DNA from 3 places in the Pseudoalteromonas sp. HL-AS2 genome. Region 1 is predicted to be linked to each of the others. Evidence: predicted binding sites of a transcription regulator. Region 1 holds the regulator's gene; each other region holds the start of a gene.

Evidence for each region. Region 1 encodes MetJ, which represses methionine synthesis genes. Its sites were predicted from a motif close to TAGACGTCTAGACGTCTA; they were not measured.
Region 2: metK (methionine adenosyltransferase) is a predicted target of MetJ. The motif match lies at 3,440-3,457, and genes of this name have one in related genera.
Region 3: RB215_RS03340 (methylenetetrahydrofolate reductase) is a predicted target of MetJ. The motif match lies at 5,169-5,186, and genes of this name have one in related genera.

The regions. Positions count from the first base shown of each region.
Region 1 is NZ_CP133571.1:2,830,604-2,841,899, forward strand. Features, by position in the region: gene RB215_RS13195 (pilus assembly protein PilM) at 1-576, opposite strand, end outside; gene RB215_RS13200 (penicillin-binding protein 1A) at 708-3,218, shown strand; gene RB215_RS13205 (bifunctional aspartate kinase/homoserine dehydrogenase II) at 3,308-5,653, opposite strand; gene metB (cystathionine gamma-synthase) at 5,659-6,897, opposite strand; gene metJ (met regulon transcriptional regulator MetJ) at 7,097-7,417, shown strand; gene RB215_RS13220 (malic enzyme-like NAD(P)-binding protein) at 7,516-8,757, opposite strand; gene rpmE (50S ribosomal protein L31) at 9,302-9,517, opposite strand; gene priA (primosomal protein N') at 9,774-11,296, shown strand, end outside.
Region 2 is NZ_CP133571.1:726,980-738,275, reverse strand. Features, by position in the region: gene hpf (ribosome hibernation-promoting factor, HPF/YfiA family) at 206-562, opposite strand; gene RB215_RS03490 (pyrimidine/purine nucleoside phosphorylase) at 764-1,078, opposite strand; gene tkt (transketolase) at 1,264-3,255, opposite strand; gene metK (methionine adenosyltransferase) at 3,559-4,710, shown strand; gene RB215_RS03475 (hypothetical protein) at 4,863-5,414, shown strand; gene RB215_RS03470 (5-formyltetrahydrofolate cyclo-ligase) at 5,435-6,031, shown strand; gene rpiA (ribose-5-phosphate isomerase RpiA) at 6,084-6,737, shown strand; gene serA (phosphoglycerate dehydrogenase) at 6,747-7,976, shown strand; gene RB215_RS03455 (TMEM175 family protein) at 8,080-8,658, opposite strand; gene RB215_RS03450 (hypothetical protein) at 8,908-9,840, opposite strand; gene radA (DNA repair protein RadA) at 9,922-11,296, opposite strand, start outside.
Region 3 is NZ_CP133571.1:693,801-705,096, reverse strand. Features, by position in the region: gene RB215_RS03360 (hypothetical protein) at 1-41, opposite strand, end outside; gene cysE (serine O-acetyltransferase) at 60-878, opposite strand; gene RB215_RS03350 (sensor domain-containing diguanylate cyclase) at 1,017-1,940, opposite strand; gene RB215_RS03345 (insulinase family protein) at 2,079-4,958, opposite strand; gene RB215_RS03340 (methylenetetrahydrofolate reductase) at 5,230-6,186, shown strand; gene RB215_RS03335 (hypothetical protein) at 6,360-6,572, opposite strand; gene RB215_RS03330 (hypothetical protein) at 6,808-7,707, opposite strand; gene RB215_RS03325 (DEAD/DEAH box helicase) at 8,160-9,407, opposite strand; gene RB215_RS03320 (DUF3581 domain-containing protein) at 9,565-10,266, opposite strand; gene RB215_RS03315 (CPBP family intramembrane glutamic endopeptidase) at 10,470-11,255, shown strand.

The DNA.
Region 1 (11,296 bases):
AAATGCATCACTTGGTAACTGTTGATAGTACACATCCATTGCTCGGCTTAATGCGTAGCTTTCTACGTCAACCACTTTAGCAACTAAGTTAGCCGCTTCTAACGCGCCAACACGTGCTTCAACGCTTTCAGTACGCGCAGCCGAAAGCAATACATTCATTTTACTAGGATCGGCGGCATTGGTTGATAGCTTTTCAAAATCAAGATTAACTTCATCTAATGGATAAGGAATTAAGCTGTCTGCTTCAATTTCAATTTGCGATTCTAATTCAGCGTCACTTAAGGTGACATCCATGAAAATCACCTTGGTGATCACGGTCTGGCCTGAAACAGCCACCGCAGCTTCTTTTAGTGATTTAGGTAATTTTCGTTTTAATTTAGTTATTACATTACCAATTGCTTCAATATCTTGAATAGTACGCTCACTCATGGCGCCTTTTGGCATAGGTTCAATTGCAAGTGCTTCTAATCGAAGCCCAGTGTCTGTTTCACTTAACAGTACAGCTTTGATAGAGTGCGATCCTATATCAATGCCTACCATCATCGGCGATGGCTTTTTAAATAGTTGACTTAGCATGTTTGCAACTTTGCCTTTGTTTTAATAATAAACAAGTTATAATTCTTATCTGAAAAAATACTATTCATTTTTTAATCAATATATACTAGCAGCCTCAACTTGTAATTGGGAGTCCATTTAGGGAAATATCAGTGATTTTATTAAAAAGAACTTTACAATTTTTTATCATTTGCACATTATTTGGACTGATCACTTTGTTCAGCCTTTATTATTACGTTAAACCTGATATCCCAAGTGTGCAAGTTTTAAAAGACGTGCAATTACAAACTCCTATGCAAGTATTCACTAAAGATGGTCTGTTGATCAATCAATTTGGTGAAAAACGACGAATTCCGGTCACAATAGACCAAATACCACAACCCCTCATTAATGCATTTTTAGCCACCGAAGACAGCCGCTTTTATGATCACCTTGGTATTGACCCCATAGGTATAGTGCGCTCTGCACTTGTACTTATATCTACCGGAGAGAAAAAACAAGGCGCTAGTACTATTACTATGCAGCTAGCACGTAATTTTTTCTTAACCCGCGAAAAAGCCTACATTCGTAAAGTAAAAGAAATTTTTATCGCGATACATATTGAAAACTTATTAAGCAAAAACGAAATTCTTGAGCTGTATTTAAATAAAATTGAATTAGGTAATAGGGCGTTTGGTATTGGTGCAGCAGCGCAAGTTTATTACGGTAAAGAACTAAAAGACTTAACCCTTGCGCAAATGGCAATGATTGCCGGCCTGCCAAAAGCACCTTCAGCGCTTAATCCTATTCGCAATCCAGTGCGTGCTAAAGCGCGTCGTAATGTCGTACTTGGTAGAATGTTGTCTGAACGTTATATAACCCAAAGCGAATATGAAGAGACTATTAATCAACCTATAACGGCCGTTTTTCATGGCGCTGAAATAGATTTATACGCACCTTATATATCTGAAATGGTGCGTGCAGAAATGGTTGCTAAATACGGTATTGATAAAGCGTACAACTCTGGCTTTAAAATATTTACCTCGGTAGAATCCCACGTTCAACAAGCTGCGCAAACGGCTTTAGTAAATAACTTACATAGTTACGATATGCGCCACGGTTTTAGAGGTCCAGAGCGTTTATTATGGGATGCGCAAACACAACCAGCATTAAGCCAAGCACAAATTCTTAACCAGCTAAAAGACGTAAAACAGCTTGGCGACTTACAAGCAGCAGTGGTATTGGCGGTTAACGAAAAAACAGCCGACGTTTTACTAAAAAATGGTGAACTGGCAACACTTACATGGGATAACTTAAAGTGGGCACGTAAATATATTACGCGTTACCGCCAAAGTTTTGCTCCTAAAGCTGCAACTGAAATATTAGTACCAGGTGCACAAATATGGCTACGTAAAAACGACGATAATAATTATTTATTGAGTCAAATTCCTGAAGCCTCTAGTGCCATTGTGTCTTTAGACCCTCAAGATGGCCGTATTAAAGCAATTGTTGGTGGTTATAGTTTTGAGCAAAGCCAGTACAACCGTGCAGTGCAAGCTAAACGCCAAGTCGGCTCAAACATTAAACCCTTTATTTACTCTGCAGCTCTGGAAAAAGGCTACACTTTAGCATCCATTTTAAACGACGCTCCAATTAATCAATGGGATAAAAGCCAAGGTATTGCATGGCGCCCAAAAAACAGCCCTGCAGTTTATAATGGCCCAATTCGTATTCGCCGCGCATTGGCGCAATCTAAAAACGTTATTTCGGTTCGTCTTCTACGTGGTGTAGGCTTGCAACGTACTGCCGATCATTTACTTAAATTTGGTTTTGATAATAAAGACATTAACCGCAGTGAATCCTTAGCGCTTGGTAGTGCTTCCATTTCTCCATTAGAACTTGCTCGTGGTATGAGCGCGTTTGCTAATGGCGGGCATTTAATAGAACCGTATTTTATATCTGAAATTCAAGATGCCTTTGGTACAGTGTTATTTAAAGCAAACCCAGCCCTAGCCTGCGATGAGAACACGCAGCCCCTCGCTATCGAAAATAACAGCAGCCTAACGATAGAAAATACTGAGCAAGGTGAAAAAGCGCAGCAAACAGTGCAATGTGCCCCACGTATTATTTCTAAACAAAATGCTTTTTTAATTGCAGACGCTATGAACAGCGCAATTTGGGGCGGCGGAAGCTGGAGCAATAAAACAGGCTGGACGGGGACTGCATGGCGAGCACAGCGTTTAGGGCGTCGTGATTTATCGGGTAAAACAGGTACCACAAACGATTCTGTTGACACTTGGTTTAGTGGTTTTAACCGCAATGTACTCACCTCAGTATGGGTTGGCTTTGACAACCCTGGCAATACTCTAGGTCGTTCTGCTTATAACAACAACCTTGATAGTGGTCAAATAACAGGGGCTGAATCGGGCGCTAAAACAGCTCAACCGGCATGGAATGAATTTATGAGGGCAGCTCTTGATGGGCAACCAGAAGCGCCAATTGAACCACCTGAAGGATTAGTTTCTATTCGTATTGATTTAGCGACTGGCTTATTAAGCCACAAAAATGATTATACTAGCCGCTTTGAATACTTTGAAAAAGGCACTACCCCAACTAGTTATGTGCTTTCGCAGCCAAGCGATATTTTTGAAGAAAACACCAAAACAGAAGAAGAGCTATTTTAACCATAAGCACATCTCTCATTAGCTAAATGGTTAATTACGCTAAAAAACGGCAACCTTCTTAGGTTGCCGTTTTTTGTTTTATTTAATTATTACTTTAAGTTTTTTATCAGCCAATATAAGTCAGAATGAACGCCTGCTGCAGTCACTTCCTTACCAGCACCTGGGCCTTGTATAATCAAGGCATTATTGCTGTACCACTGGCTGTTAATAACAAAAATATTATCACCCGGGGTTAAGTTTGCTAATGCGTCATTGGGCGTAACATACGCTAACCCTACTTTGGCCGTTACGCTATCGTGCTCAATACTCAGTAAACCTGTATAACGAAGTACCGCGTTTTGTAATTTTGCATTGCGTGCATGCTCTTCAATAAAAGTGTCGAGCTTATGTTTATTAGCTAAAAAGTCATCCCAGCTACCTAGTGCTAGCTCATCGGGCATTAACGGCGCTAAGGCAATGTCGTTAAGGTCTAATTCAACCCCTAACTCTCGCGCTAAAATAAGTAGCTTACGCTGCATATCTCGCCCCGATAAATCTTCGCGCGGATCGGGTTCAGTAAAACCCATTTGTTGCGCTTCAAGTAATAACTCAGAAAATGCAGTTGCGCCATTATACATACTACATAACCACGATAACGTACCCGAAAAAACACCTTCTATACGTGTTATTTTATCGCCACTGTTTTGTAAATCTGCAAGGGCAAAATTAATTGGTAAACCGGCACCCACACTAGCGTTATAGCGCCAATATAAATTGCGCTGCGCAATATTGTGCTGCAACGCTTTATACCAAGGAGTTGGCGCGGTACCAGCATACTTATTAGCACTAATTAAATGACAATCAAGCGCAACAAAATCTGGGTATAACTGACTAAATTGCTCGCTGGCGGTTATATCTATAACCACTTTATGCTCGTAATCAAGCTGGCCAATAGCGGTTAATAAATCTTGGCTGCTATAGTCAACAGCCTCTAACTGCCATTGGTTCTTCCAGTGCTGTACATTTATGCCGCTGGGATTAAATAGCAGTTTTTGCGAACGTGCTAATCCCACTAACTTAATATTAAAGTCGGTTGATAAACGTGCTAGCTGCGCCGATAGTTGGCTAACAAATACATCCCCTACGTTACCAAGCCCTGCCACTATTAAGGCAATTTCTTGGCCTTTAGTGATCAGTTTATCGTGCAGCACATTAAGCACATCACTATCAATAAGCTGATCCGTCAGTAGCAATACATAACCACTATCTTGATGCACAAAGCGAGGTTCAATATTATGCAAATTGAGCAACTCGCGTGCCTGAGTACTCAATAAGTTTATATCTTGCTCAGGAGCAACTAGCGCGCAACCATGTAGGTTAGACTCGCTAATATTGGCTCTTCCTGCAAAGTAACTAACTACTTGATGGGTCGCTACTGCCGGTACTATTAGGTAAGTTTCACCCGCGCTACTAAAATGATGCAAACTATGTTGAATAAGCTGGCTAACCTGAGTTACCTCACCCTCAACTAGCCCTTCAACACTAAGTAAATCTATATTTTCTAATGTAGTAATAAAGCGTTTTTGTTTTACACAGCCCTCTTTCACTACATTTGTTGAGCTTGCTTGCACGTCAAAACTACTGCGCACCGCAAGCTTTATATCGGTATTTTTAAGTGGCGATAATGTTTTAGCGTGTAAAACGGGGTTACCTAATCTTGCCAATAAGTTAGCTTGCGCTCTACATACCTTAGCGTATTTAATGGCCTTGTTAACTTTACGTGGGTCGGTACTAAATATCCCTTGTGTATCGGTCCAAATATATACTTGTTTAGCATTGCAATAACTTGCCAATAAGGTTGCACTGTAATCACTACCATTGCGACCAAGAGTGACCGTATCGCCTTGGGTATTAGCCGCAATAAACCCTGTTACCACGTTAATTTTGTGCTGGCTAATAAGCTCACTACACTGCTGTGTATTTTGGCTATGCAATAATTGTCCATCACTTAGCGTAAACAAGCCTCTTGCGTCTTGCATGCATGCAGCAACATTAAGTTGCTGTAAATACGCAGCGAGCAAACGAGCTGACCACAACTCACCATGGGCGAGTAGCGCCGCTTCTTGCAACTGCTCAGTACTCGCTAATTTAGCAACTAAACTTAGCTCTTCATTTAGAGTGGTTAAAGCGCTGCGCTTTAAATCGCCCTGCAGTAGCTGCGTTATTAAATCACTTTGATGATTGTTTAATTGCAATACAATATCAGCGAGCGCTTGAGTATCGTGCTGCTGATAACTTTGCCACAGTTTTACTAATGTATCTGTGGTTTTTCCTGCAGCCGATACCACTACACAATCACCGGGCTGAGCTTGCCCTAAAATTATTTTTGCAACGCTTTTATAGCGCTCGGCTGAGCTTAAACTCGAACCACCAAACTTATGAATATTATTAGTCATATTAATTACCACAACGCCGGGTGAGCAGCGCTCAATTTAACATTACTACTTGCGCTAGCACCTGCTTTACCTGCGTTATTGTGCTGACCTGGTTGCACTAAATTAAATACCCGATCAAAGTCTGCTAATAAATCTGCTACATCTTCAATACCTACCGACACACGAATAAGCGTATCGCCAACGCCAGCGGCTAAACGAGCCTCGGCTTCCATTCCTGCATGCGTCATTGTTGCTGGGTGGCATATTAAGCTCTCTACGCCACCTAAAGATTCAGCTAAGCTAAATGTTTTAAGGTTTGTTAAAAATGCAGCTGCGTCATTTACATCACCTTTAATGTCAAAACTAACCATGCCACCAAAACCAAGTTGCTGTGCTTTAGCCAATTCATGTTGTGGATGCGACTCTAGCCCCGGGTAATATACTTGGCTAACAAATTTTGAGCTTTCAAGGTACTTAGCAATAGCTAAGGCATTTTCTTGATGCTGCCGTAAGCGTACATTTAAAGTACGCAAGCCACGCAAAGTTAAGTAACTATCAAACGGTGCCCCCGTTATACCAATATTATTTGCCCACCAAGCCAGTTCTTCACCTAGTTCGTCAGTTGCAGCAATAACCGCACCGCCAACCACGTCTGAGTGGCCATTTATGTACTTAGTGGTTGAGTGCACCACAATATCAACGCCAAATTTAATCGGGTTTTGTAATGCAGGCGATAAAAAAGTGTTATCTGCGGCTACCAAAGCACCGCATTGTTTCGCAATATCGGTTACTGCTTTAATATCAGTTAAACGTAAAATAGGGTTACTAGGGGTTTCTATCCAAATTAACTTAGGTTTGATTACTAAAATTTGCTGCAAACTTTCTGGTTTAGTTAAATCTAACACTTCGAGTTTTAATAGGCCGCGCTTTTGTAATGAGGTAAATAAGCGATAGCTGCCGCCATAACAATCATGGGGGATCACTAACGTATCGTCACTATTAAGCAGCTGAGTGGCTAAATGTACGGCAGCCATTCCTGTTGCAGTAATAATGCCGCGAGCACCACCTTCGAGTTCGCTGAGTGCTTGGGCTAAAGTATCACGATTTGGATTACCACTGCGGCCATAGTCATATTGACGTTTTGTATCAAAGTCGGCAAACGAATAAGTGGTTGATAAATACAGCGGAGGCACAACCGCGCCATGGTGCTTATCAGCATCGACACCACTGCGAACTGCAATTGTCGCTTTATTTTTTTCGCTCATATTTATTACCTGCTTTATTTAGATGTTTAGACGTCTAAAACAGTAATTCATTCAACTTAAGAAGTCAAAACATTTAAACACCTAGCCATCTGTGCAACAAGTATTTGACTAATTTGTTTAAATCGATAGAATTTCACGCATATTCGCGCTATTTTTTAGTAGGGTGAGCAATTAATAATCTGAGGCAACGATACATCTTATGGCAAAATGGAATGGCGAGTATATTCACCCATACGCAGAACACGGGAAAAAATCAGAGCAAGTTAAAAAGATCACCGTTTCGATCCCGCTAAATGTATTAAAAGTACTAACCGATGAACGCACCCGTAGGCAAATTAATAACTTACGCCATGCAACTAATAGCGAGCTATTATGTGAAGCATTTTTGCATGCGTTTACTGGGCAACCGTTACCTAACGATGATGATTTACGTAAAGATAACGCCGAAAAAGTGCCTGAAGAAGTGAAAAAAATAATGCAAGAAATGGGCTTAGAAGTTCCTGTTTTAAACGAAGACTAAACAGCGGCTTTTAAACAAAAAAACCTCAGCATGGCTGAGGTTTTTTTATGGCTATAAATTACACTGAAGTAACTTAATACCGAGCAACATAATGCTGCTTATTCCATATAGTTTGCTGGCAGCTCTATTTGCGCTACGCCTGAAGCAATGGCTGCTAATGCAACTGCTTTAGCAATACGCGGCAATAAACGCGGGTCCATAGGCTTAGGAATAATATACTCTGCACCAAACGCTAGCTTATCGACACCGGCAGCTTTTAGTACTTCTGGTGGAACCGGCTCTTTGGCAATACTACGAATAGCTTCAACTGCTGCAATTTTCATTTCATCGTTAATTTCACTGGCACGCACATCAAGTGCACCACGGAAAATAAACGGAAAACACAACACGTTATTAACTTGGTTAGGGTAATCTGAGCGCCCTGTTGCCATAATTAAATCGCTACGTGCGCCGTGTGCCAATGCCGGATCAATCTCAGGGTCTGGGTTCGAACAAGCAAATACGACTGGCTTTGCTGCCATTAATTTTAAATCATCGGCCGATAATAAGTTAGGGCCCGATACACCAACAAATACGTCAGCATCTTCAATTACATCTTGTAATGTACGCTTATCGGTATTGTTAGCAAATAACTGTTTGTACTCGTTTAAATCATCACGGCGAGTGTGAATAACACCTTTACGATCAAGCATATAAATATGTTCACGCAGTGCACCACACTTAATTAATAACTCCATACAAGCAATCGCTGCAGCGCCGGCACCTAAACATACAATAACTGCATCTTCAATATCTTTGCCTTGCACTTCCAGCGCATTTATCATGCCTGCAGCCGTTACAATAGCCGTGCCGTGCTGATCATCATGAAAAACAGGAATACTACAGCGTTCAATAAGCGCCTTTTCAATTTCAAAACACTCTGGTGCTTTAATATCTTCAAGGTTAATACCGCCAAAAGTATCAGCAATATTAGCCACAGTATTTATAAAGTCTTCGGTGGTGCGGTGTTTTACTTCAATATCAATTGAGTCAATACCTGCAAAGCGTTTAAACAGCAACGACTTACCTTCCATTACCGGTTTTGACGCTAACGGGCCTAAATTTCCTAAGCCTAAAATGGCAGTACCATTGGTGATCACTGCAACCAAATTACCTTTACCTGTGTACTTATAGGCATTTGCAGGGTCAGCAGCAATTTCACGCACCGGCTCAGCTACACCGGGGCTATAAGCTAAAGCGAGATCATGAGCCGTTTCTGCAGGCTTGGTTAGCTCAATGCTGATTTTACCTGGAACGGGGTGAGAGTGATAATGTAGTGCTTGTTCACGAAAGTCCGACATAACGCGATTATATCCTGCAATTTAAGTTAAAGTGAGAGGGAGTAAAGCGACACTTAACATGCCTTAAAGTACGATACCCTTATTATTTTTAAATTCCAAGCAATATCAGGTCTATCCTGTTATATGCTAGATCTGTTAATTTTAAGCGAATTTTCAGCAACTTCGATAAAAACACCGCTACTTTTCATAAATATAAATTGTGCTAAAAGACACTTTTCAAGCTTATTTTAGTTAAAAGTATTATTCACAAAACAGGTTTTTAAAACGTAAATAAAATCAGCTAAAAGCGATTATTTATTCTGCTTTAACAACACATAGCTTCATGTTGGCTACTTTTAGAAACCGAGTTGAAAATTAAGCTATTAAAAATATAGAGAATATTAAGTCATTTGTCTGCAAAGGTTTATGCATACCGAGAATAAGAACAGGAAATAGTTATGCAAAAAGCAATAAACTTAAAACTAGCGAGGTTAGGGGGAAGTTAGAGGATTTTTAGGCATAAAAAAAGCATCCTAAGATGCTTTTTTTAACTAAATAGCAATAATTACTTTTTGCTACCAAGTGCACCGAAACGCTTGTTGAAACGATCAACACGTCCGCCAGTGTCTAAAATCTTTTGCTTACCAGTGTAAAACGGGTGACACGCAGAACAAACGTCTAGGTGAATATTTTTACACAGAGTAGAGCTAGTTTCGAATTCGTTTCCACATGAACAAGTTGCAGAAATTACTTCGTACTTAGGGTGAATACCTTCTTTCATAGAAACCTCTAGTTAAGGCCGCATCGCTCTCCAAACCCGGAGTCTGGCACCATACGTCGTTAAAACAAATTTATTGGTGGCGGATTTTATCCAACAACCATCAAGCACACAAGCATTAATTAGTATTTTTGCTAAAAAAATAACCATTTTGAGTAAACAAGGTTATTTGGTAGTAGGTTTTTAGCTGTATTTTTAGTACATTAGGGCCAAGTATTAGCACGCCCTCCCCCATTATTTTTTTAACAGTTGAGTTACTATGTATTTTGTTGAAGTTGCTATAAAAGTTCCACTACCGCGCACCTTTGATTATAAAGTAGATAGCCAGCTTGGTGAAGCTTCTGCGCCATTAAAACCCGGAATGCGGGTGTTAGTACCCTTTGGTAATCAACGTAAAGTAGCCGTGGTTTTAGCGCTTAAAACAACAACCGAAGTGCCTGAAAACAAAATAAAGGCAATTTTTGAAATTATCGACGATACGCCAATTTTATCTGCAGAGCACATAGAGTTACTGCGCTTTACTGCCCGTTATTATTGCTACCCGCTGGGTGAAACCATTCATATTGCATTGCCAAGCGCACTACGCCAAGGCGAATCGCCTGATAAAACCAGCATTAATATGGTAGCCCTAACGGAAAAAGGCGCGCTGCTGCCGTCATTAAAAGCTAAGACTCAACTTAATTTACTAAAGCAGCTATCGCAATCAGGCAAGTCGTCATTAACCGAGTTAAAAGCTTTGGGCTTTAGTAAAAAAACCATTGATAGCTTAATAGATAAGGCACTCATAACACAGTCAATTGAGCATGATAACCACTGGCAAAGTGTAGCCCCAACAGTGGGTAGCAAACCAACACTTAACAAAGAGCAAGCGGTTGCCTGCACCACAATTAATCAAAGCAGCGGTTTTAGCAGCTTTTTATTAGAAGGTGTAACCGGTAGCGGCAAAACAGAAGTGTACTTACAATGTTTAGAAGAAGTACTAAAGCGCGGCGAACAAGCACTAGTATTAGTGCCCGAAATAGGCTTAACCCCGCAAACCGTTAACCGCTTTCGCCGCCGCTTTCCCGACACCCCCATTATGCTTTGGCATTCAGCTTTAACCGATAATGAACGTTTACAAACCTGGCGTTTTTGCGAAAAAGCCAGCTGCGCCATAGTAATAGGCACACGTTCGAGTATTTTTCTGCCATTTTTAAAGCTCGGCATGATAGTGGTTGATGAAGAACATGACTCGTCTTTTAAACAGCAAGACACGCTGCGCTACCATGCCCGTGATTTAGCTGCGTATCGTGCATATCAGCATAAAATTCCGCTTATATTAGGCAGTGCAACACCGGCACTCGAAACCCTGCACAAAGCAATTAATAATAAATACCAACTACTGAGCCTTACTGAGCGCGCGCAAACCGCTACCGATAACCAATTTAAATTACTCGATATGAAAGGTCAGCCCGACCAAGCAGGCATTGCCCATGCCAGCCTTGCTACCATGCGCCAACATTTAAAACGTGGCAAACAAGTGATGGTGTTTTTAAATCGTCGTGGATTTTCGCCCACGTTAATTTGCCATGAATGTGGTTGGTTAAGCGAATGCAAGCGTTGCAGCACCAGCGCCACTTTTCATAAAGCTATTGGGCAAATGATTTGCCATCACTGTGGCGATCAATATCATGTTCCACACCAATGCCCCGACTGCGGTAGCACGCAAATTTTTCCTAATGGTAAAGGCACTGAGCAAATCGAAGAGTTTTTATCGAGTGAATTTCCACAAACCCCTGTTAC
Region 2 (11,296 bases), 1.1 Mb from region 1:
CCCGGCCCCAATGCATTTAAGCGAGTTTGCCAATTTGATACTACAGAGCGCATGTGTGTACTTACTGTTTATTTATAATAATGAATAAATTACAGAGTTTTAACGCAAAATGAAAGCTGAAAAGTATTAATAAATGAGGGGGTAAAACGAAGCTAATAAATAATGGTTTTAGGCCCTAAAAGTTAGGGCCTAAACTCTAAAAACGTTAACGAAGATCCATCTCTTGGATGATTTCGTGTGCAATTTCTGGGGTTGTTATTTCTGGTTTTTCATGCAAATTAGCTTTAATTTGCCCTTTGCGATGTTTTAGTGACGTATCTAGTTTTTTTGCGGCACTACTAATTGCTGGATACAGCACTTCGTTTTCGCCCTTAACCGATATACGTGCACCTTCGTAAATAGTGCTAATTTCCGCTTGAAGCTTGTTGTGAACTTTAGAAAGAATAATGTCGAGCGCGATCAAAGATGGAAAGTGATTCGCTATTTTTGAAAACTTTTCGTTTACGTGTTCTCTAATTGAATCAGTAACGTCAACATGGTGACCTGTAAGATTAATTTTCATTTTATATCCTTTTATGTGTTACTTCATAGTTAGTATTGGGGGCAATATGAATTAACACAAGGAGAAATGTAACTATTTAAGCAAATATTTGTTAGTAAAGCTGATTTAGATCACTCACTGAGCATTAAACATGCAAAAGCCCGCATTATACGGGCTCTTTAAGCGGTTAAATAACATACTAACCGCGTTGTATTTGTGCTATTAATCTGTGTATGAACAGCAATAATCAGCAAAATCGCTTACTTTTACCTTAAAGCTTACGTTTGCATCAACATTAAATGATTCGCCCGCATTAAATGTTTTCCACTCGCTTTCACCTGGCAATAAAATATCCCACTGCCCTGCTAATAATTCCATACATTCTTTTTGGTTAGTGTCGAACACAAACTCACCTGGTTGCATAAAGCCTAATGTTTTTGCTTCACCACTGCCTAATAAAACGGTTCGGCTTGACACTTTGCCATCAAAATACACATTGGCTTTTTTAATTACACTAACATTTTCGAACTTTGACATATTTAGCTCCTGCTAATAATTTAAGATTTTTATTTATAAATTTTATCGCACTACCTTGCCTGATAGCTTACTTTCTTGCAAGGAAAGCAGCATTGCTTTGAGTGAAGTTGTTTCATATTCGGGCATAAAAAAACCCGCAACATATGCGGGTTTTTCAATTACTTACTTTATTTAATCAAAGGCGATTAAAAAAGTTCGTTTGCTTTATTTACTATGTTCTCAACAGTAAAGCCAAAGTGCTCAAACAGCTCACCAGCAGGTGCTGACTCACCAAAGGTAGTCATACCTACTACTGCGCCATTTAGGCCAACGTACTTGTACCAGTAATCAGCAATACCTGCTTCTACTGCTACGCGGCGTGAAACAGATGCTGGCAATACACTTTCTTTGTATGCTGCGCTTTGCGTTTCAAAAGCATCAGTACACGGCATAGATACAACACGTACCTTTTTACCTTGCTTGCGTAGTTCGCTTGCAGAATCTTGTGCTAGTTGCACTTCAGAACCCGTTGCAATGAAAATAAGCTCTGGATTGCCGTCGCAGCTAAGGATGTAACCACCCTTTTTAACGTCGCTCAGTTGCTGTGCGTTACGTGCTTGTTGCTCTAAACCTTGGCGAGTAAAGATTAGTGATGTAGGACCGTCTTTACGCTCAATAGCTTGTTGCCATGCAATTGCCGACTCCACTTGGTCACATGGACGCCAGTTGTATAAGTTAGGCGTTAAACGCATGCTTGCAATTTGCTCTACTGGTTGGTGAGTTGGACCATCTTCACCTAAACCAATTGAATCGTGCGTGTATACAAAAATGCTTGGTTGCTTCATTAATGCAGCCATACGTACGGCATTTTTTGCATATTCAACAAACATTAAGAACGTAGCACCGTAAGGAATAAAGCCTTTATGCAGCGCAATACCATTCATAATTGCCGACATACCAAACTCACGTACACCGTAATAAATGTAGTTACCGCTTGCATCATCTGCCGTTAAACCTTTAGAACCATCCCAAATTGTTAGGTTTGAGCCTGCTAAATCGGCTGAGCCACCCATAAATTCTGGTAATAACGGACCAAATGCATTTAATGCATTTTGCGACGCTTTACGAGACGCTGGGTTTGCTGGATTTGCTTGCAGCTCTTCAATGTATGCTTGAGATTTTTCAGCCCAATCGCCTGGCAGTTCGTTGTTAATACGACGCTTGTATTCTGACGCTAGCTCTGGGTATGCTTTTGCGTATGCTGCAAATTTTTCATCCCAGCTTGATTCAAGCTGTTGACCTTTTTCTTTGCTATCCCATTGTGCATAAATGTCTGCAGGGATTTCGAATGCATCGCCAGTCCAACCTAAAAATTCGCGAGACGCTTTAATTTCGTCCTCACCTAGTGGTGCACCGTGACAATCGTGGCTACCAGATTTATTAGGTGAGCCGTAACCAATAATTGTTTTACAACAAATTAGTGATGGCTTATCGGTAACACTTTTAGCTTCTGCGATTGCAGCACTTATAGCATCGCTGTCGTGGCCATCAACACCGCTAATTACATGCCAACCGTACGCTTTAAAGCGAGCTGGCGTATCATCGGTAAACCAACCTTCTACTTCGCCATCGATTGAAATGCCGTTGTCATCCCAAAATGCAACAAGTTTACCCAGACCTAATGTGCCTGCAAGTGAACCAGCTTCATGAGAAATACCTTCCATTAAGCAGCCGTCGCCCATAAATGCATAGGTAAAGTGATCAACAATATCGTGACCTTCACGGTTAAACTGTGCAGCTAGCGCTTTTTCGGCAATTGCCATACCTACTGCGTTAGTGATCCCTTGACCTAACGGGCCCGTAGTAGTTTCGATTCCTGGTGCATAACCGTACTCTGGGTGACCAGGTGTTTTTGAATGCATTTGACGGAAGTTTTTAATTTCGTCTAACGGTAAATCATAACCCGTTAAATGTAATAAAGAATAAATAAGCATTGAACCGTGGCCGTTCGATAATATAAAGCGATCTCGGTCAGCCCACTCTGGGTTTGTTGGGTTATGTTTTAGATAATCGCGCCATAATACTTCTGCGATATCTGCCATGCCCATAGGGGCTCCAGGATGACCAGATTTGGCCTTTTGTACTGCGTCCATTGACAAGACACGAATAGCATTTGCAAGTTCTTTGCGAGATGGCATGAATTCTCCTACCTTAATATATTTTTGCGCGGGTATTTATGTATTCGATTATGCCGCCGTATAACTTGGCGACTAGTGTATAGTCCATTCTTACTTATTGTAGGGGCGGTGTGCAATTAAAAACCCATAATAATAGGTCATTATGAATATTTTTTGAGACCGAAAAGTTATTAAATATTTTATTTAGACGTCTAGGCGTAAAAACACTATGCAAGGTGTTTTGTTTTCGATAAAATACGCCCCTTAATTTTTAAGCGCTAATACCGACGTTTGTGAAGCGCAATATTTGTGAGCAGAAATACAATGGCAAAACATTTATTTACTTCTGAATCTGTTTCTGAAGGTCATCCGGATAAAATCGCCGATCAAATCTCTGATGCGGTACTTGATGCTATCCTTGAGCAAGATTCTCATGCCCGAGTTGCGTGTGAAACTTACGTAAAAACCGGTATGGTTATGGTTGGTGGTGAAATCACTACTAGCGCATGGGTTGATATCGAAGAAATTACACGTAAAACAATTCGCGACATTGGCTACACTAATTCAGATATGGGTTTTGATGCAGATTCATGTGCAATTTTAAACACTATTGGTAAACAGTCTCCTGACATTAACCAAGGTGTTGACCGTACTAGCCCAGAAGAGCAAGGCGCTGGCGATCAAGGCTTAATGTTTGGTTACGCATGTAACGAAACTGAAGTACTAATGCCTGCTCCTATCACCTACTCACACCGTTTAGTGCAGCGCCAAGCACAGGTTCGTAAAAGCGGCGAGCTTAACTGGTTACGCCCAGATGCAAAATCACAAGTTACGTTTGCATACGAAAACGGCAAGCCAGTAGGTATTGATGCTGTTGTACTTTCTACGCAGCACAGCGAAGATATTTCACAAAAAGATTTAATCGAAGCGGTGATGGAAACTATCATCAAGCCGGTACTTCCTGCTGAGCTAATTACTAGCGCGACTAAGTTTTTTATTAACCCAACAGGTCGCTTTGTTATTGGCGGACCAATGGGCGATTGTGGCTTAACCGGTCGTAAAATCATTGTAGATACCTACGGCGGCATGGCTCGTCACGGTGGCGGTGCTTTCTCTGGTAAAGATCCATCAAAAGTTGACCGTAGTGCTGCCTATGCTGCACGTTATGTTGCTAAAAACATTGTTGCTGCTGGCCTTGCTGATAAGTGTGAGCTACAAGTATCGTACGCTATTGGTATTGCAGAGCCTACGTCTATAAGCGTAGAAACCTTTGGTACCAGCAAGCTAGAAGAAAGCCGTTTAATTGAGCTTATTCGTGAGCACTTTGACTTGCGCCCTTACGGTTTAATTAAAATGCTTGATTTAGAGCGCCCTATCTACCTTCCAACAGCGGCTTACGGCCACTTTGGTCGTGAAGAGTTCCCTTGGGAGCGTACTGATAAAGCAGAAGCACTTCGCGCTGCTGCTGGTCTTTAAGCCAACATACTATTAAAAATATAAACGGCCCTTTTAAGGGTCGTTTTTATATCTAAAGCTTATTATTCAAGCCGTGAAACATAAATCACTCTCGAATTGTTTTGCACTTTCGGTATATACTCGTTTTACTATAAAAGCTTAGGGAATTAAAAATGGCCGACAACTTTCGTGTTACCTTTGTAGGACTCGCTGAGGGCGTTGACAGCAAAGCTGTTACTGCCATGCTTGCTACTAAATTAAAAACATCAAATGAAAAAGTGTCGCTTTTTTTTAATGGTAAACCGCTATTTGTGCCAAGCAATAAAGACAAAGCCCTAAAGCAAGCCAAACTACTTGCCAGCTTAGGTATTAAAAGTAAGCTGCAGGCTGTTACCAACCCTAATCAAAATACTCAACTGGCAAGTGCAACGAGTAGCCAGCGCGATGACAGAATTTTTGATGCGCTTGATTACATTACCAGTAGCTTAATTCGCCTTGAAGAAAAACTAGACGAGCTTGAACAGCGCCTACCCGAGGTTGAAGCCACAGCAATTACCGATGAACACATAGAGTGGCAAGACGATGATCTTATGCTTGATGATGAGTTGCTCACACCACTGCAAAAACGCAGTAATGTGTTGTTATATTCACTCATAGCAACTGTGGTTACTTTGCTTATTTTATTAGCAATATATTTAACCGTCCCTAACTTATTCTCTTTTTAATTACGGGGTGAAATCCTAAAGTGAGCAATAAACGTGCAACAATAAGAGCATCTGTCCGCGAACTGCGTAATAATTTATCAAGTAACCAACAATTAATTGCCGCCCAATCGCTAAAAGTGAATTTTATTCAATACTTGAATGGCAAAAAAAACACTAAAAAAGAGCATATTGCCATTTATTTTAGTAACGACGGCGAGTTAGATACCTCATTGTTAATTAATGAGTTGTGGGATAAAGGGCACACCCTTTACCTACCTGTAATCCACCCCTTTAACGGGGCTAATTTACTATTTCAGCGTTATGAAAAAAACTCACCCATGAAGGCAAACCGCTATGGTATCTTGGAACCTAAGCTCAATTGTACTCAAATATGCCCGTTACCAGAGCTTGATTACCTACTTATGCCATTAGTGGCATTTGATAACCAAGGTAATCGCTTAGGAATGGGGGGTGGGTTTTACGATCGGACATTGGCGCGGCTACACCAGCAACACTGGCAAAAGCCGCAACTTATTGGTTTAGCACATGAATGCCAAAAAGTAACAGCCTTACCCATAGAATCATGGGATGTGCCACTTAAAACAATTATCACCCCAAATAAAACCTACTGTTGGTAAAGCGTTACTTTGTATACCAGCAGAAATTTTTGACATAAATGAGCATAAAACAATGACACAAGACGAATTAAAAAAAGCAGCTGCTTGGGCAGCGTTAGAGTTTGTAAAAGAGAACACTATTGTAGGCGTAGGTACAGGCTCAACGGTTAATCACTTTATTGATGCACTAGGCTCAATAAAAGACACCATTAAAGGTGCAGTTTCTAGTTCAGAAGCCTCAACAGCTCGTTTAAAAGCGCTAGGCATTGAAGTATTTGAACTTAATGACGTTGATGTTTTAGATGTATACGTTGACGGCGCTGATGAAATTAACGCCCATAACGAAATGATTAAAGGCGGCGGTGCAGCCCTTACTCGTGAAAAAATAGTAGCAGCGGTAGCTAAACAATTTGTGTGCATTGTAGATGACACCAAATTAGTAGCAACCTTGGGTGGTTTTCCACTGCCGGTTGAAGTTATACCCATGGCACGCAGTTACGTAGCACGCGAATTATTAAAACTTGGCGGTGATCCTGTGTATCGCCAAGGTGTAGTTACCGATAACGGTAACGTTATTTTAGATGTACATAATTTAAAAATTACCCAAGCTAAACAACTTGAAACACAAATTAATCAAATTGTTGGCGTAGTTACCAACGGCCTATTCGCAGAGCGTGGCGCTGATAAAGTGATTATCGGCACTAAAAATGGGCCACAAATTAAATAGGATGAGGTTATGAGTAAGGTATCGTTGGCAAAAGACAAAATTAAAATTCTTTTGCTTGAAGGTGTTCACCAAAGCGCTGTTGAAACGCTAAAACGTAACGGTTATAGCAACATCGACTATGTTAAAACATCCTTACCTGAGGACGAGCTAAAAGAACGTATTAAAGACGTACACTTTGTGGGGCTTCGTTCTCGTACTCATATTAACCAAGCTGTGTTAGAAGCAGCTGAAAAGCTCGTTGCGGTTGGCTGTTTTTGTATTGGCACCAACCAGGTTGACTTAAATGCGGCGCGCGAACGTGGTATTGCTGTATTTAACGCACCATTTTCTAACACCCGCTCGGTTGCAGAGCTTGTACTTGGTGAAATACTGTTGCTATTACGCGGTATTCCACAGCGTAATGCTGCTGCACATCGTGGCGGCTGGTTAAAAACCGCAAACGGCTCGTTTGAAGCGCGTGGTAAAACATTGGGTATTATTGGCTATGGCCACATTGGTACCCAGTTAGGTATTATGGCCGAAAATATTGGTATGCATGTTGAGTTTTACGATATTGAAGATAAGTTATCACTTGGCAACGCTAAGCAAGTACATAATTTAACTCAGCTATTACAACGCTCTGATATTATTACTTTACATGTACCTGAAACCCCACAAACTAAGAACCTTATTGGCACTGCCGAACTTGCGGTTATGAAACAAGGCGCTATTTTAATTAATGCGTCTCGCGGTACTGTAGTTGATATTGATGCATTGGCAGAAGCGCTTACCGACAAAAAACTCAGCGGCGCAGCAATCGATGTGTTCCCGGTTGAGCCTAAATCTAACGATGAAGAGTTTGTATCGCCACTGCGTAATTTTGACAATGTTATTTTAACGCCGCACATTGGTGGTTCAACTCAAGAAGCACAAGAAAACATTGGTATTGAAGTAGCTGGAAAACTAGCTAAATACTCAGATAACGGCTCAACTATTACTGCTGTTAACTTCCCTGAGGTTTCACTACCAGAGCTTGCTAATCGTAGTCGCTTACTGCATGTACATCACAACCGTCCTGGCGTATTAACACAAATAAACCAAGCGTTTGCACAGCACGGTATTAACATTGCCGCGCAGTACCTACAAACAGATGAGTCAATTGGTTATGTAGTTATTGATGTAGATACCGACCACTCAGAAGTTGCCCTTAAAGAGCTAAGCGCTGTTGAAGGCACGATAAGAGCACGTATTCTGCATTAACTAATTTAAGCTCTAGAAAATTTTAAGCCGCGTTTGCTTTATAACAAACGCGGCTTTTTTATTGCCCTACTTAGCGGTAAAACTAATTAAAAGAGTAATAAATTTAATTTTGATTAACGGCCTGCTCTATTCTTTTATCTGGTACTAACCATAACAGCGCCACTGCCACATATATTACTTGTGCTAACCATGGCGCTACAAATGCTACGCCTACTGCCGATAAGTAGAGCGCCATAGACACTTTGCCTTTCCAGTCTGCACCGATTGCTTTGCGTAATACAGAGCTGCAGCCATCTGTCGCCATTATGCTGCGTTGTAAAATATTATACGCAATCGCCGCCATAAACAGCACGGCACCATAAGTCGCGGTAGGTAGTGGCTCAAAGTGATTACCTCCCATCCAACTGGTCGAAAACGGGAATAATGATAACCAAAAAAGTAAATTTAAATTTGACCACAATACCCCACCCGAAACACTGCCAGCAGCGTGTAATAAATGATGATGGTTATTCCAGTAAATCCCTACGTATACAAAACTTAAAACATAGCTAAAAAAGTTAGGGAGCATAGGCACAAGTGCTTCAATTCCTGCGCCTTCAGGTATTTTTAGCTCCAATACCATAATGGTAATAATAATTGCCAACACACCATCACTAAAAGCTTCTAATCGACCTTTTCCCATCTGTAACCCCATTCAACTTTAAGTAATTAGTTTGAGCCTTAATGGCTATTTAATATGATAAATAACAGTTTTTGTAGTAATGAATACTAACGATAAAATGAGTACTGGTAAACTAATTGTTAATTTTGAGAGTTAACACCTAGTCTAAACGCAAAATTTACGCATAAAAAAGCGCGAGTTAAACTCACGCTTTAATTATGTGTATCGTGCTATCATTTTTAACTGATATCGCGATTGCTATAGCTACTTTTAGTCGCCTTTAACTTCTAGATTAATGTACTCTACAAGCTTTTCAGGCTGGCCTATTAGCATCATTATTTGTTGGTTAACTTCCATCATAGTTTTGCCTTCTGGTAGTTTTGCCGACACGCTAAATGAATTTAAGCCTTTAACAAAGCCGCTAATCGCTTCTGCAATTTCTTCAGTTACTGGCGCTTGCTGTAGCTGCTGCTCAACCATCATTTGCATTTGCTCAACACTCATACCTTGCTTAATAAGCTCGCTTTCTAGCAATGCTTTAAGCTCGCCTTGGTTATTAAGTTCAAAGTTAACACTGCGCGGCTCTAACTTACTCATAGCTTGCATTATTAGCGTTTGCTGCTGTAATTCTTGCTCATAAGTTAAAGGTTCGCTGCCCGCTGCTTGCTGCGCTTTACTGATCGCAAGCGATGCATCCATAAGTGCTTGTGTGTTTGCCAGACCCATATTCATATTAAAGCTAACAATGTCTTTTGCATCTAACTTAACTACCACATCGCTGTCGCCCGATTTTTCATCGTAATCAAGTGATGAATGTAAATCGTAACTGGCCGACGCTAACATAGTATTTGTATCGGCTGGTAATTTAGCCACAAAGTCTTTATTAAATTGAAAGCTTTTTACATCAAATGTAGTGTGTGGTGAAATTTTATCGGTTTCGTAGCCTGTCACTTCAATGCTTTGAATACTGGCAACATTATCGCCTTCAGAACTAATGACTTCCATATTGCTAATTTCTACACTATTGGAAATAACACTAGCCGATAAGTCTGCATACTTAAATGTAGCGCCGGTTTGCTCGCTCACTAGTGCTAGTTGCTTATCTATTTCTGCACGTACTTCTTTAGTGGCTACGTGATTTGCATAACTTACGCCACCAACACCGGCAGCTACAATTGCTGCAGCTATAACTAACTTTTTCATGTTATTTCCTTATTTAAGTCTTTATATAAATTGTTTCAGCTCAAGAGTAACATTGCAGAACATCACCGATAAGCGTTTTTGCTAATTAATTAAACTAAGTAACTCATGTACTGTTTTTATCGGGGTGATCTTAGCGCCCAGCCTTTCCATTGATTTATGGTAATTACGAAATGGAATAAATATTTCCGTAAAGCCATGCTGCGCAGCTTCTTTAACGCGCGGTACGCCACTGTCTATTGGGCGTACGTCGCCATTTAAGCTCAGCTCTCCCATAATACAAGTGGTACGTGGCACAACAAAATCATTTAAGCTGCTAAGTAGCGCAGCAACCAACGCTAAATCTATACAGGTTTCTGATTCATCAATTTTTAAGCCACCCACTATATTAAAAAACGTATCGTGAAATATTTTAGTTTTTGTGTGCTTACGCAGTATGCCGGTGAGCATTTTTATTCGGTTCATGTTTAAACCAACGCAAACACGCTGCGGAAATTCCGCCTCAATCTCAGTGGTTAAACATTGAATTTCGAGTAATAAATTACGATTACCTTTACGAATACACGTAATTGCAGAGCCAGGTGAATCTGTAGTTGAGCCTGATAAAAATATTTCGCTGGGGTTATCAACGCTGAGCATACCGCGTTCGCACATTCTAAAAATACCGACAGTATCTATATCACCAAAGCGGTTTTTATTTGCTCGTAAGGTACGAATTTGCCCATCGTTAGTATCTATATGCAATAGTGCGTCAACTATATGCACCAGCGTTTGCGGACCAGCTATTTCGTTGTTTTTATTTACATGGGCAATAATGAACATAGTGACATCATTTTGCTTACAGTATTGCGTAAGTGCTTGCGCGGCACTTTTTACTTGCGAAGGCGAGCCTGGGCTACCGTTAGCTGTGTCGGTGACCACTGCTTGAATGGAGTCTATTACTGCAAACTTAATTTTATTTTTATCGAGTTCTTCAATGATGGTTTCAACACTGGTTTCGGAAAGTAAATAAAGCGCATCAGGGTTATAATTTAACTTTAAACGATTCACTCTGTTTTTAAACTGCGATAAAGATTCTTCTGCGGTACAGTAAAGTGAGGGCATGCGTTGTGACATTCGTGCCACTAAATCAGATAACAAGGTTGTTTTACCAGCCCCTGGATCGCCAGAGATTATATTAACTGACCCCGTTGTTACACCGCCACTTAAAACACGATCGAGCTCGCCAATTTCAGTTAACTGTTTTTCAGTTTCTGCGGTAGCAATATCATTAATTTTTTTAGAACCGCCACCAATCCCCCCAGCATAACCACCTACACTTACGCGTGCCGATGCTTTTTTACTTTGCCCTGCTGACGGTTTAAATTCTGCTAATGTGTTCCATGCACCACAGCGGCATTGACCTTGCCAACGTTGGTAGTTCATGCCACATTCGGTACAAACAAACTCTACTTTTGCC
Region 3 (11,296 bases), 1.1 Mb from region 1:
ATAAAACAGCACAGGCCAAGTAAGTTACTTTTGTTTAGCATTTTAAATTGCTCATTACTTTAAAGCATAGAGCTAGTATGCGATTCATTTTCAGGCTCAGGTTTAGCTAAAAAGTTTTGGTTCATACTTTTTGCAGGGCATTCGCAATCTGGGCGACCAATAATTTTTGCCGGTACACCTACCGCTGTAGTGTGTGGCGGTACATTACTTAGCACAACAGAGCCTGCGCCAATACGCGCGCCCGCGCCCACTTCAATATTGCCTAATATTTTAGCCCCAGCACCAATAAGTACCCCGGCTCTAATTTTAGGGTGACGATCGCCTTGCTCATTGCCCGTGCCACCTAAAGTAACCGACTGCAGTATTGATACGTTATCTTCAATTACCGCCGTTTCACCAATAACAATACCGGTTGCATGGTCAAACATTATTCCTTTACCCACTTTACAAGCAGGATGAATATCAACGCCAAATACTTCTGAGCTACGGCTTTGAATAAAACGCGCCAACTCTTTACGGTTTTGCGTCCACAAACAATTAGCTAAACGATGCGCCTGAATAGCATGGAAACCTTTTAAATTTAATATTACCGTAAGGTAAGTTTCGGCTGCAGGGTCACGATCTTTTACCGCTTTAATATCGTGAGCAACGTGCGTTAGCATACGCTCACACCTTACAAACGACTGATCAAATAGCTCACGAATAGTAAATGCCGACACCACCGCATCTGCCAATTTATTAGCAACAATAAAACTCAGCGCCGCCCCTAAACATTCATGGTTCAAAATACACGAATAAACATGGCTCGCTAAAAGAGGTTCGCGTTTTACTACTTCATTTGCTTCGCTGCGAAGCTGTTGCCAAATTTCATGTCGCATATTACTGCCTTTGTTGATCAAAAAGAGCCTTTTGCTAAGTTTAACGGATTTAGCCGATAAGGTGTTAATTCCTTCTTTATTTTATCTGGTTATTAGATATAACCGTAATGAGCATAAGGTAGTACAGCAAAGCCCACATTAGCTTAAATCTGTCACTCGCACGCTATTTTTACCGGCTGTTTTTGCTTTATAAAGCAGTTTATCTGCTTCATTAAGTAAATCTTCAGCGCAGCTGTTATTACTTGGTATTATGGTCGCTATTCCCACACTTACAGTAACTATTTTACTTGGTAATGAGTGCTTATTTTCGATATTTAGTGCCTTTAATTGCGTAACAATCCGATCTATGTTGGCCGTTGCTTGTAAAGAGTTTGTATTGCCGTAAATTAATACAAACTCTTCGCCTCCAAAACGTGCACATAAGTCGCTCGGCCTTTTGCTATATTGCTTTAACAAGTTAGCAATTTGTTGTAAGCAAACATCACCTTGTTGATGACCATAGGTATCGTTTAACAGTTTAAAATTATCTACATCTATCATCGCAATTGATAAAGGCAGAGCCAAACGCTCGCAGCGCCTCCACTCACTATTTAATACGCTATCAAAATACCTGCGGTTAGCAATTTTCGTCAACCCATCAAGTCTTGCCAACTGTTTAGCTTTATTTTCGGCCTGTTTTCGCTCGGTTATATTGTTATGGTTAATAACATAGTATTCACTGTTATTATGACTAAATGGCATCACCCTCATCATAAACCAACGTTGTTCATCATCGCTGTGACATGGATATTCTAAATAAAAATCAGCCTGTTTATGGCTTATTACAGCAGTAATTCCCTTCAAAGCACTGACACCAAACTCATCGCCTTGTTCTGCCGCCTTTTTGCATTCATGTAAATAATTATACTGTTGTGACATAGCTATATAATTACTGCTATTTTGTACGCCAAAAGATTGCCAACTTTTATTTTCATAAATAATTTCACCAACCTTATCAATCACCACAATGTGATCAGGTATGGTATTTAATATCGATCGTAAAAATACTTTGTCGTCTAACATCTCTCCTCCATACCTATTTAATGTCACTTTATTTACTGTAATTAATAACTCAAAAAAGCAGTTTTTAACTAACTAAAAAAATACCCCGAATATATCGGGGTATTTTACTAAGTTAATTTTAATTGTTGCACTAATTACTTACTTAAATACTTTATCTACTGCTATTACTGCAATATTTTTTGCCGGAATAGCTAATTTGTAATCGGCAATCACTTTATCCTCTGCAACAAGCTCTGCTGGTTTATCGGTATTATAAACCATTGGCGATGTTTGCTCAGACGCTAAACGCTTTTGCATATCAGCGCCGTCACCGGTAATAAATACATAATGGATATTATCGGTTTGTAGATTATCTTTAATAACGCGGTTTACATCCTTTACTGTTAGCGTTTTAAGTTTGTTAGTTACGTAACTTACAAAGCTGTCGGTGTTGTAAAACTCACTATCAAGTGCATAACCTAGTTGGCGATTTTGGCTTGCCACCATTTGCGGCACAAAGTTAATTAAAAAGTTACGCGTGGCTTCAAAGTCGTCTTCACTCATGCCATTTTTAATTAGCTTATCAAGCTCAAACAAGGCGGTACGAGTCGCAAAATGCGCATCGTTATTAGAGCGAAGTGGGCGTAACCACACTTGAAATATTTGCTCAGAGCGTCCTAGGTTTGCATCAGGCTTAGTTTGAAACATACCTCGCGGAAAGTATTCAATGTACGCGTAATCGCCGTAGTTCATGCCACGGGTTTCACGAATACGCTCATATAAAAAGCTGTTAGAACTACGGTGCTCACCAAAGTAAGAACGCACTAACCACAGTGCAGTCCAATCCTCACTACTTCTTATTGTATCAATTGGAAAACCAAACGATACCGCTGTCGACTGCGCACTCTTTTCAACAATAGTAGCATGATGGCCTTTAAGCTCAGGCGCATCAGGAATACTTAAACGGCTTTGCTCGCCTTTAGGCAGGCCTGCTAAATCAGCTAACATAGTGGCTTTTAGTTTTTCCGGTACTGCACCAATTAAGCCAAGTGTTAGCTTAGATTGCGTAAGCTCTGTGTTATAAAACGTTTTAACATCATCAAGCGTAAGTGCTTCTAAATCTGAAATATCACCATAGTTGTAGCTTTCATAAGGATGGCCTTTGTAAAGCGCGCTGTAGAGTACTTCTTTACCTAGTTCTTCATTGTTAGATGCTTTTAAGCCCGATTTAATACCGTCAATTAGCTCTTTTTTAAGGCGCTTAAAGTCATCTTCTCTAAAACCGGGATTAAGTAACTGATCGCTCACTAATGCATACCACTTAGCAGCGTTATCTTTATGAATACGCCCTTGAAACGACAGCATTTCTTTATCTATTTGATAACCAAAGCTACCTGCCAGCGGATAAAGTGCTTGTTTAATATCTTTATAGCTTGTTGATTGTGAGCCACCTTGCGCCAGCATAGCTGCAGTTAATGCGCCAAGGCCTTTTTTACCTTGCGGGTCAGCAGCAGCCCCGGTATTGAATAAAAAGTTAACGTCGATTAATGGCGAGCTGTTAGTTTTATCTAGCACTTTAAATGCAGCAGCCTGAGGTGCTTGCTCCAGTTTTGCAACCAGTGCGTTTAAATCAACCTCTTGCTCAAAATTTGGCGCTTTATCAAGTGCCGACATAGTCACGGTAGTGCGTGCATTATCAACAAAATACTTGTTAGCAATTGCTTTAATATCTTCAGCTGTTATTTCATCTGAGGTTTTATATAGCTGGTTTATTACCCTAGGGTCACGCTCAAAATGCATATAGCTTGCAAGGGTTGCAGCAATTGCTTGCGACGAATCTAAACCATTTATAAAGCTGTATTTAAGGTTAGATTTTAAGTCGCTGAGTTTTTGGCTATCTACTAACTCAGTACGCGCTTGAGCGTAGGTACGATTGATTGCATCGCGTACTTTGGCTAAATCGTCTGCTTTTTCTACTTTTACAAATACATGCAGTAAACCCGGATCTTTGGTTTCTGGGTTATAGCTAAACATTTGGCTGGCAATTTGTTTATCTACCACTAGCTCTTGGTATAAATCTGAGTTGTTTGAAAAATAAAGCTGCGAGAGTAAATCAAGCGCAGCTCTGTCTTTTTTAGCCGGCTCCCACGCAGTGCCTTTATACGATACTAATAACCAATGCCCTGGTAAGCCTGGGTTTTGTTGATGACTATATTTTGGCGCTTGCTGTGTTGGCTCTGCTTTAATGTCGGCAACATAGTCACCCTTTTTCCACGCCCCCCAGTGTTTTTTAACCATAGCCATAGTGGCTTTTGGGTCTACATCACCCACAATTACAAGTGATACATATTCGGGCTTATAAAATTTGGCAAAAAATTCTTTACCATAAGCCATTTGATCAGGCATGGCTTCTATGTCTTTAAAAAAGCCCATAGTGGTGTGTTTATAAGTGTGTTGCTCAAAGGCCTCTTCGCGTACTGCGCTAAGTAATTTACGCACTGGGCTGGCATTATTTTTTAAGTACTCGCCTTTTACCGTTTGCGCTTCGGTTCTAAATTGCTCTTCGGTATAGGTTAAATTTTGAAAAATATCAGCTTCAAGTTCAAGTACTTTATCAAGATGCTGCTTTGAAAAGTTTAAATGATAGTTAGTGTAATCGTTGGTGGTGTAAGCGCGGTTATCAACGCCAGAATTTTTTAAAATACTTGAATACACAGCCTCAGGAAATTTTTCAGAGCCTTTAAACATCATGTGTTCAAAAAAATGCGCAAAGCCCGTTTTGCCCGCTTGCGTTTCATTACGTGATCCTACCGATACAGGAATTTGCAACGAGACTACATCAGGGTAATCGGTTTTAACCACCATAACGCGCAAGCCATTTTCAAGCTCTTCTAGTAAGTAGTCTTGTGAAAAAACGCCCTCGCCCGTAGTGTTTGTTTGTTGTTGTGTTACTGCTTGGCTCGTTTGATTTTGTTCAATAGCGCAACCCGACAGTGCCAGCGATACCGCTAAACTGGTTGCTAAAAATTTAAATTTCATTGTTTTTCCTTTTATAGCAATCAATTTTAATCGCTAAACGTTGAGCTAGTTTAATAAAAAGTACCATCTGATTATGCCGCAAAGCCGCCAATAATAAGAGCCTAAAGCGTTGTTATTATGTAAACAACTGTATCAAATTTACTAATTGGTAACGAGCTTGTATGAATAAACCTCACTACGATTGAAAAACTTTCATTAAATAAAGCTATCTAGCCATCTAAATGGCTGCTATATTAATTCCATCGTAACAAACTAAGCTGGAATGAGGATTATGGCTTTATCACTTCAAGAGAAAATAGAAGATAGCAATCAAGGCGTATACCTTATTGGTACTACGCCGCCAAAAATTGGTACCGATAAAGCGCAACTAAAAACCATTGCAGAAAAGCTATTGGGTCGCCTACACGAAATTGAATACGACGGCGTAATAATTTACGACATTCAAGACGAAAGCAGCCGTACTAATCAAGCGCGTCCGTTTCCATTTAGGCAAACTGTCGATCCACGTGAATACAGCAACCTATTACGTGGCTTATCGCACCTTGATGTAATTACCTATAAAAGTGTGGCGCAACGCAGTGCGAACGAGTTTAAAGATTGGCTAAGTGAAACTAAAAACGACTACGATTTAAAAAATATTGTTTTAGTAGGTAGCCCATCATCGATAGGCGATATAAAACTAAGCCTACCAGATGCGTATAAAACGCTGGCAGAGCAATCTGATGACTTCTTTTTAGGCGGCGTTACTATTGCAGAGCGTCATTCTAATAAACGTAATGAACACGAGCGCCTAATAGAAAAAACCGCTCAAGGCTGTAAGTTCTTTATTTCGCAAGCGGTTTACGACGCACAAGCAACAATAGAGTTAATAACTAGCTATGCACGTAGTTGTAAAGCACAAGGGCTTGAGCCTAAGCGCCTTATTTTAACTTTTACTCCGTGCGGCGGCGAAAAAACCTTAGAGTTTATGCAATGGTTGGGGATCTCAGTGCCAGAGGCCACTAAATGGCGCATGCTTGATGCGAACAATACGCTGAGTGAATCGGTACGTATTTGCCGCGAAAATCTCGATTTAATACTTAAAAGCTGTGCGCATTTAAACGTGCCGCTGGGCTTAAATATAGAAAGCTTAACTAACCGTAAAGAAGAAATTGACGCATCAATTAACTTATACCGCTTATTAAAAGCCACCATGGAATTAAATCTAGCTGAAAAGTTAATAGCTTAAGGGCTAAGCATTTAATACAAAACCTGATTAATTAGTTACACTCTTTGGCAAGCCTTATAGCTTGCCTTTTTTTATTTTAAATTTGAGAAGTAACGTATTTAGTTAAAGGTAAGGGGGAATTAGCAGTTATGTGCTAAATGCATTTTGCGCTTTATTATCAATGTTAACTATGTTTACTTTTGTTGCTGGCCGCTTTTGTTACTAACCTTTTGCCCTGAATAGCTTTTTAACGCTGCTCCCATAGCAGCGCACATAACACCAAAAATAACTCCTTCGTTAGATATAAACCTAAAACTGGTAAAAATATCTAATAAACTTATTATTGCCAGCGATAAAACTAAACCTATGCCTGAATACAGCAACCATATTTTAGTAACTTTGTTCATAAATTAATTCCTTTTAAATGTGCTCATTAATAAAAACTTGCTTTCCCTATGCTGTAAAACGGCTTTGTGGTGGGTAATATTTCTATAAATTAATGAAGTTAATACCTAAGTATCCATACTACTTCTTTTGGGAGGGGACATTTGAAGGCTTCTTTTATTTCCCCTCCTCCTTAACTCTGATTACACTAACAATATTATCGTTTTCATTGGTACATTATTGAAAATATAGCGTTTTCTAACCTACAAATTTAACACAGTTCAATTCATCTACAACGATAGGTTTTCCATTTTTTATAAAAAAGCCTCCATAGCAAGGCTTTCCTTCTTTCGCAAAGTAATGCGAGATGCCACGGTAAATTAAAATCGTCGGGTGTCTCTTAGAAACATTAATCAGCATATTTGATGCTTCTATATAGGGCAAATCAAGAAAACCTATTGTATCAGGCATACTTCTAGGATCTTTATTACCCCAAATAAACTGCTCCTCATTAATTTCGTCTAATTTAGGAACAGACATAACAGTCCAATCTAAATCCCTTTTACCTTCTGGCTCATCATAATTATAAAAAAGAGTAACTCTATCTAGTATGAAATTGGACGTTTTGATTTCAACTTTCTCAATAGGAGCGCCATTATGTCCCTTGTTAAAACTACTCTTGATGTACTCATCTGACATATCTTTGAAAAAACTAGATAGTGCTTTTTCAGTACATTTTAAATCGTCACACTTAGGGTCTTTATTGAAAAAGTATGTATAGGTTAGAGGGTGACGTTTCATATCTTTTGATACTAAAAAGCTCATAGCAGAAAACCCGAGTTGCCCCCAATTTGTGAAATTCCCAGGTGAGACCCAGGCACCTGATTCAGCTAGTACAGCGGCAGAGCTAACTAACCCACTTCCAAAAACAACATTTGTAGTAGTATCAAGCTGCGCGACAAGCTCTTTCGAATATTCATTATTTGGTAAGTCTTTAGTACTTTTTTCAAGTAGCTTCTTGATTTCATTATTTGATTGTATTTTAGTTTCCAGGAGTAATTGACCGCCTGCAGATAATGTTAACGGTTGATCCGAAGTTGAACTACAACCAGCTAAAGTACTTAAAAATAATAAATATAATACCTTTTTAAATCTCATTTATTGCCTCATGTTAATAATATTGGAATTAAAATTTTATCTGTTTGCTACTTTGTTTGAATACGCTTATTCGTAACATCAAGTTTTAGGTGTATTTAATTCGTTTACTAAAAAACTCATAATTAAGCTTAAGTTCTCTTACTTAATTCAATGTTATCATTATGTAAAATAATTTCAAATTACTTATGCGTGTTAAGTATTTAGAACAATATTGCAGCTAAAAATATGATGAGGGATTTCATTCTAAAATTGAATAAATAGATGGTATCTTTATAAAGTTAAAGATAATTATAGAAGGCTAAAGTTCACAGTTAAATGATTATGCCGTGTCTCACTCCGTTTTGAAGAGATTTACTCTTTGGATCAACCTGATCAATCCATACTACGGCGCTTAATTTAACGCCGTGGTACTTTTTCTCTTACAGGCCGCTGATAGCTAGACTAAAAAACTGTTATTTGCGTCTTCTACTTGGCTCTCTTTGTCCTGTAATGCGTTTTTTATCGCGGTCTTTTCGTGATTTATTGGTGTTTTTGCGGTTATCTTTTGGCTTTTTGTTTGGATCTGGCTCGTAGCCTGCTAGCCACTGTGGCGTTAAGCGGGTATCTAACAGTACTTCTATTTCTTCAAGTAACCATTGCTCGTCAATACTTACTAGCGACATTGCAAGCCCTTGCTCACCAGCGCGACCTGTACGGCCAATGCGATGTACGTAGTCTTCGGCTATGTATGGCAGTTCAAAGTTAATTACAAATCTAAGTGTTGGAATATCTAAGCCACGTGCGGCTACATCGGTAGCAACTAATACACGGGTAATGCCTTCTTTAAAGTTTTGTAGTGCGCGGTCGCGTGCGCCTTGTGATTTATCACCATGGATTGACTCGGTTTTTAAACCGTCTTTACACATTTCTTTAGCCAGTTGGTCGGCCATTTGTTTGGTGCGAGTAAAAATAAGCACTTGGCGCCAATTTTTCATGCCGATCATGTGCGATACCAGCTCGCGCTTGCGATCCTCGTCTACTGAGTAAATTACTTGCTCAACCTCAACTGCTGCTGAGTTGCGTTTATCAACTTCAACTAATTCTGGGTTTTTAAGTAGTTTTTTACTAAGCGCAAATACGCTGTCATCAAAAGTCGCCGAAAATAACAAAGTTTGGCGATCGCCTGGAATATGGCGCAATATACGTTTAATTTCGTCAATAAATCCCATATCAAGCATACGATCGGCTTCATCAAACACCAGTGAGTCAACACTTGAAAGCACCACACTGCCTTTAACAATATGATCGAGTAAGCGCCCTGGGGTGGCTACTATTACTTGCGCATCTTTTAGGGCTTTTATTTGTGGGCCTATGCTTGCGCCGCCATACGCTAATGCCCCTTTAATATTGGTGCCTTGGGCATATTTTTCAAAGCTGGCAAATACTTGCTGAGCAAGTTCGCGAGTTGGCGTTAAAATTACCACGCGAGCAACACCTGGCTCATCTTTTTTAGGGGTGTTTAAAAGTTTGTGTAGCAGTGGTAGTACAAACGCTGCGGTTTTACCTGTGCCAGTTTGTGCACTGCCCATTACATCACTGCCCGCTAAAATAGGCGGGATGGTTTTAATCTGAATTGCGGTAGGTTGAGTGTAATTATTTTGCTCAATCGCAGTTAATAACAACGGGTCGAGATTAAGTGATGAGAACGTAGTGGCAGACATAGGCTTAGCTTTAAAATGACAAAGAGCGCTATTGTACTCATATTCACTCATGCCGTAAATTAGAGTGCTTGAGAAAACTATTTAATCGTATTTATCTGCTTTTATTTGTGCCAATAAAAAAGGCGCTAAATAGCACCTTTTAAAATTCATCTCGTTTTTAAGCTGGTTTTAAATTTGCTTTGCGCTCGTTGTAAAAAGCAATCAAATCATCAACCGTAGCTTGGCAGTACTCGCGAATACCCGATACCACCATGTGCTTTTCACCAAAACCCACTTTTTTACCGTTTTCTAGCAAATTAAAGCGCAAAGTAATTTTGCCGCGTTTACCTGCGTATTCAAAACTAGGCTCTGCAAATTCAAGTGTCGGTGCACTAATTTCAACAGTATCAAGATTTATAATCATCGATTCGTAAATAATCATCGGGCGTGCAGGGTTAATCATTACCTCTTGCTTACCCATGAGCGGAATAATCACGTGCGGAAACGCCGCGCCTGAAAACTCAACATAATTTTTAATTAAGCTATTAGTAAGTGCTGGGCATTTGCTGGTTTTACCTTCGCGTTTTACCTTTAAAATTACTTTATCGCCGTTTGTTACATCAAATTCATCGGCCTCTGCAGGGAAGCTAAGTTTGGTATTTTCGTCAACCATACCCGCAAAAGTAAACTCCATGCGTTCACTAATACCGTAACGATCTAATACTAATGAAAAAAGTAAGTCTCCTGGAGCACAAAATTTCTTCGCATCTTTATCGTGAAGTGGGTTGTAATCATCAGCAATACACTTGGCGAAACGACAGCCTTGCTCACGAGAGATCGAAACATAATCAGCATGTTGCTGATAAAAAGGACTTAACATAGGGTGTTCACTACTTAAACGGCTTATAACCTGGCTATACTAACAGAAAAAATAAAATGAGAGGTCGAATCTGTTAGATTAGTTACTAAATAAAACAGAGTAATAAAAAAATAATGACTTTTTATTTATTAGCATTATCGATTATATGTGTTTTTCCGTACTGTAAAGTATCAATAATACGGCAACCACTTTGGCACTACTTAATGGCTTTAAGTGTTATATGTGCGTATTTTGAGGGTTATATAAATTTATATGGACTGCTCAGTACTGGGCTTTACGTTGCTTTATATCACTTTGTGCTATATACAAAGCAAACAATAATACGCGCTATTTTAAGCACTGTGTTTATAGTTTCCTCATTGGCATTAGCGCTTCATTGGGTGCCTGGTTTTAACAACCTTCCTATTGCTATAAACGAGCATATTACCAGCGATGCAATTGCTTTTACCCTTTATGCTAATTTTGATAAAGCTATGGCTGGCCTCTTTCTTTGTGCTTACTTTTATTCAAATATAAAGCCTTTAAAAGCAGAGTCTAAAAAGACGACTTCATTAATTAACCCCCCTATTTTAATAATTATTACTACCATTTTAGCCGCACTTACTGCAGCTTTAATGCTTGGGCTGGTAAGCTTTAACCCTAAGGTTCCTGACTTCTGGTTAGCATTTATTGCTATAAACCTTTTATTTACCTGTGTTGCTGAGGAAGCTTTATTTAGAGGCTTATTACAAACCAAGCTTAGCCAAATTATTACGCCTACCCGCTTGGCAATATTTGCGCCTGTAATTACTGCAGGTATTTTTGCTTTGGCACATTTTGCTGGGGGAGTTAGCTATGTATTAGTTTCATTTATTGCAGGTTTGGGATATGGCTATGTTTTTTATAAAACGCAGCGTTTAGAGTGGGCTATTTTATGCCATTGGTTAGTAAATATTTGTCATTTCTTTTTGTTTACTTATCCTATGCTAAGTAAAACCGAGTGCATATAAAGTCATTTACAAATACTAACAATTTACTCAGTAGTAAACAT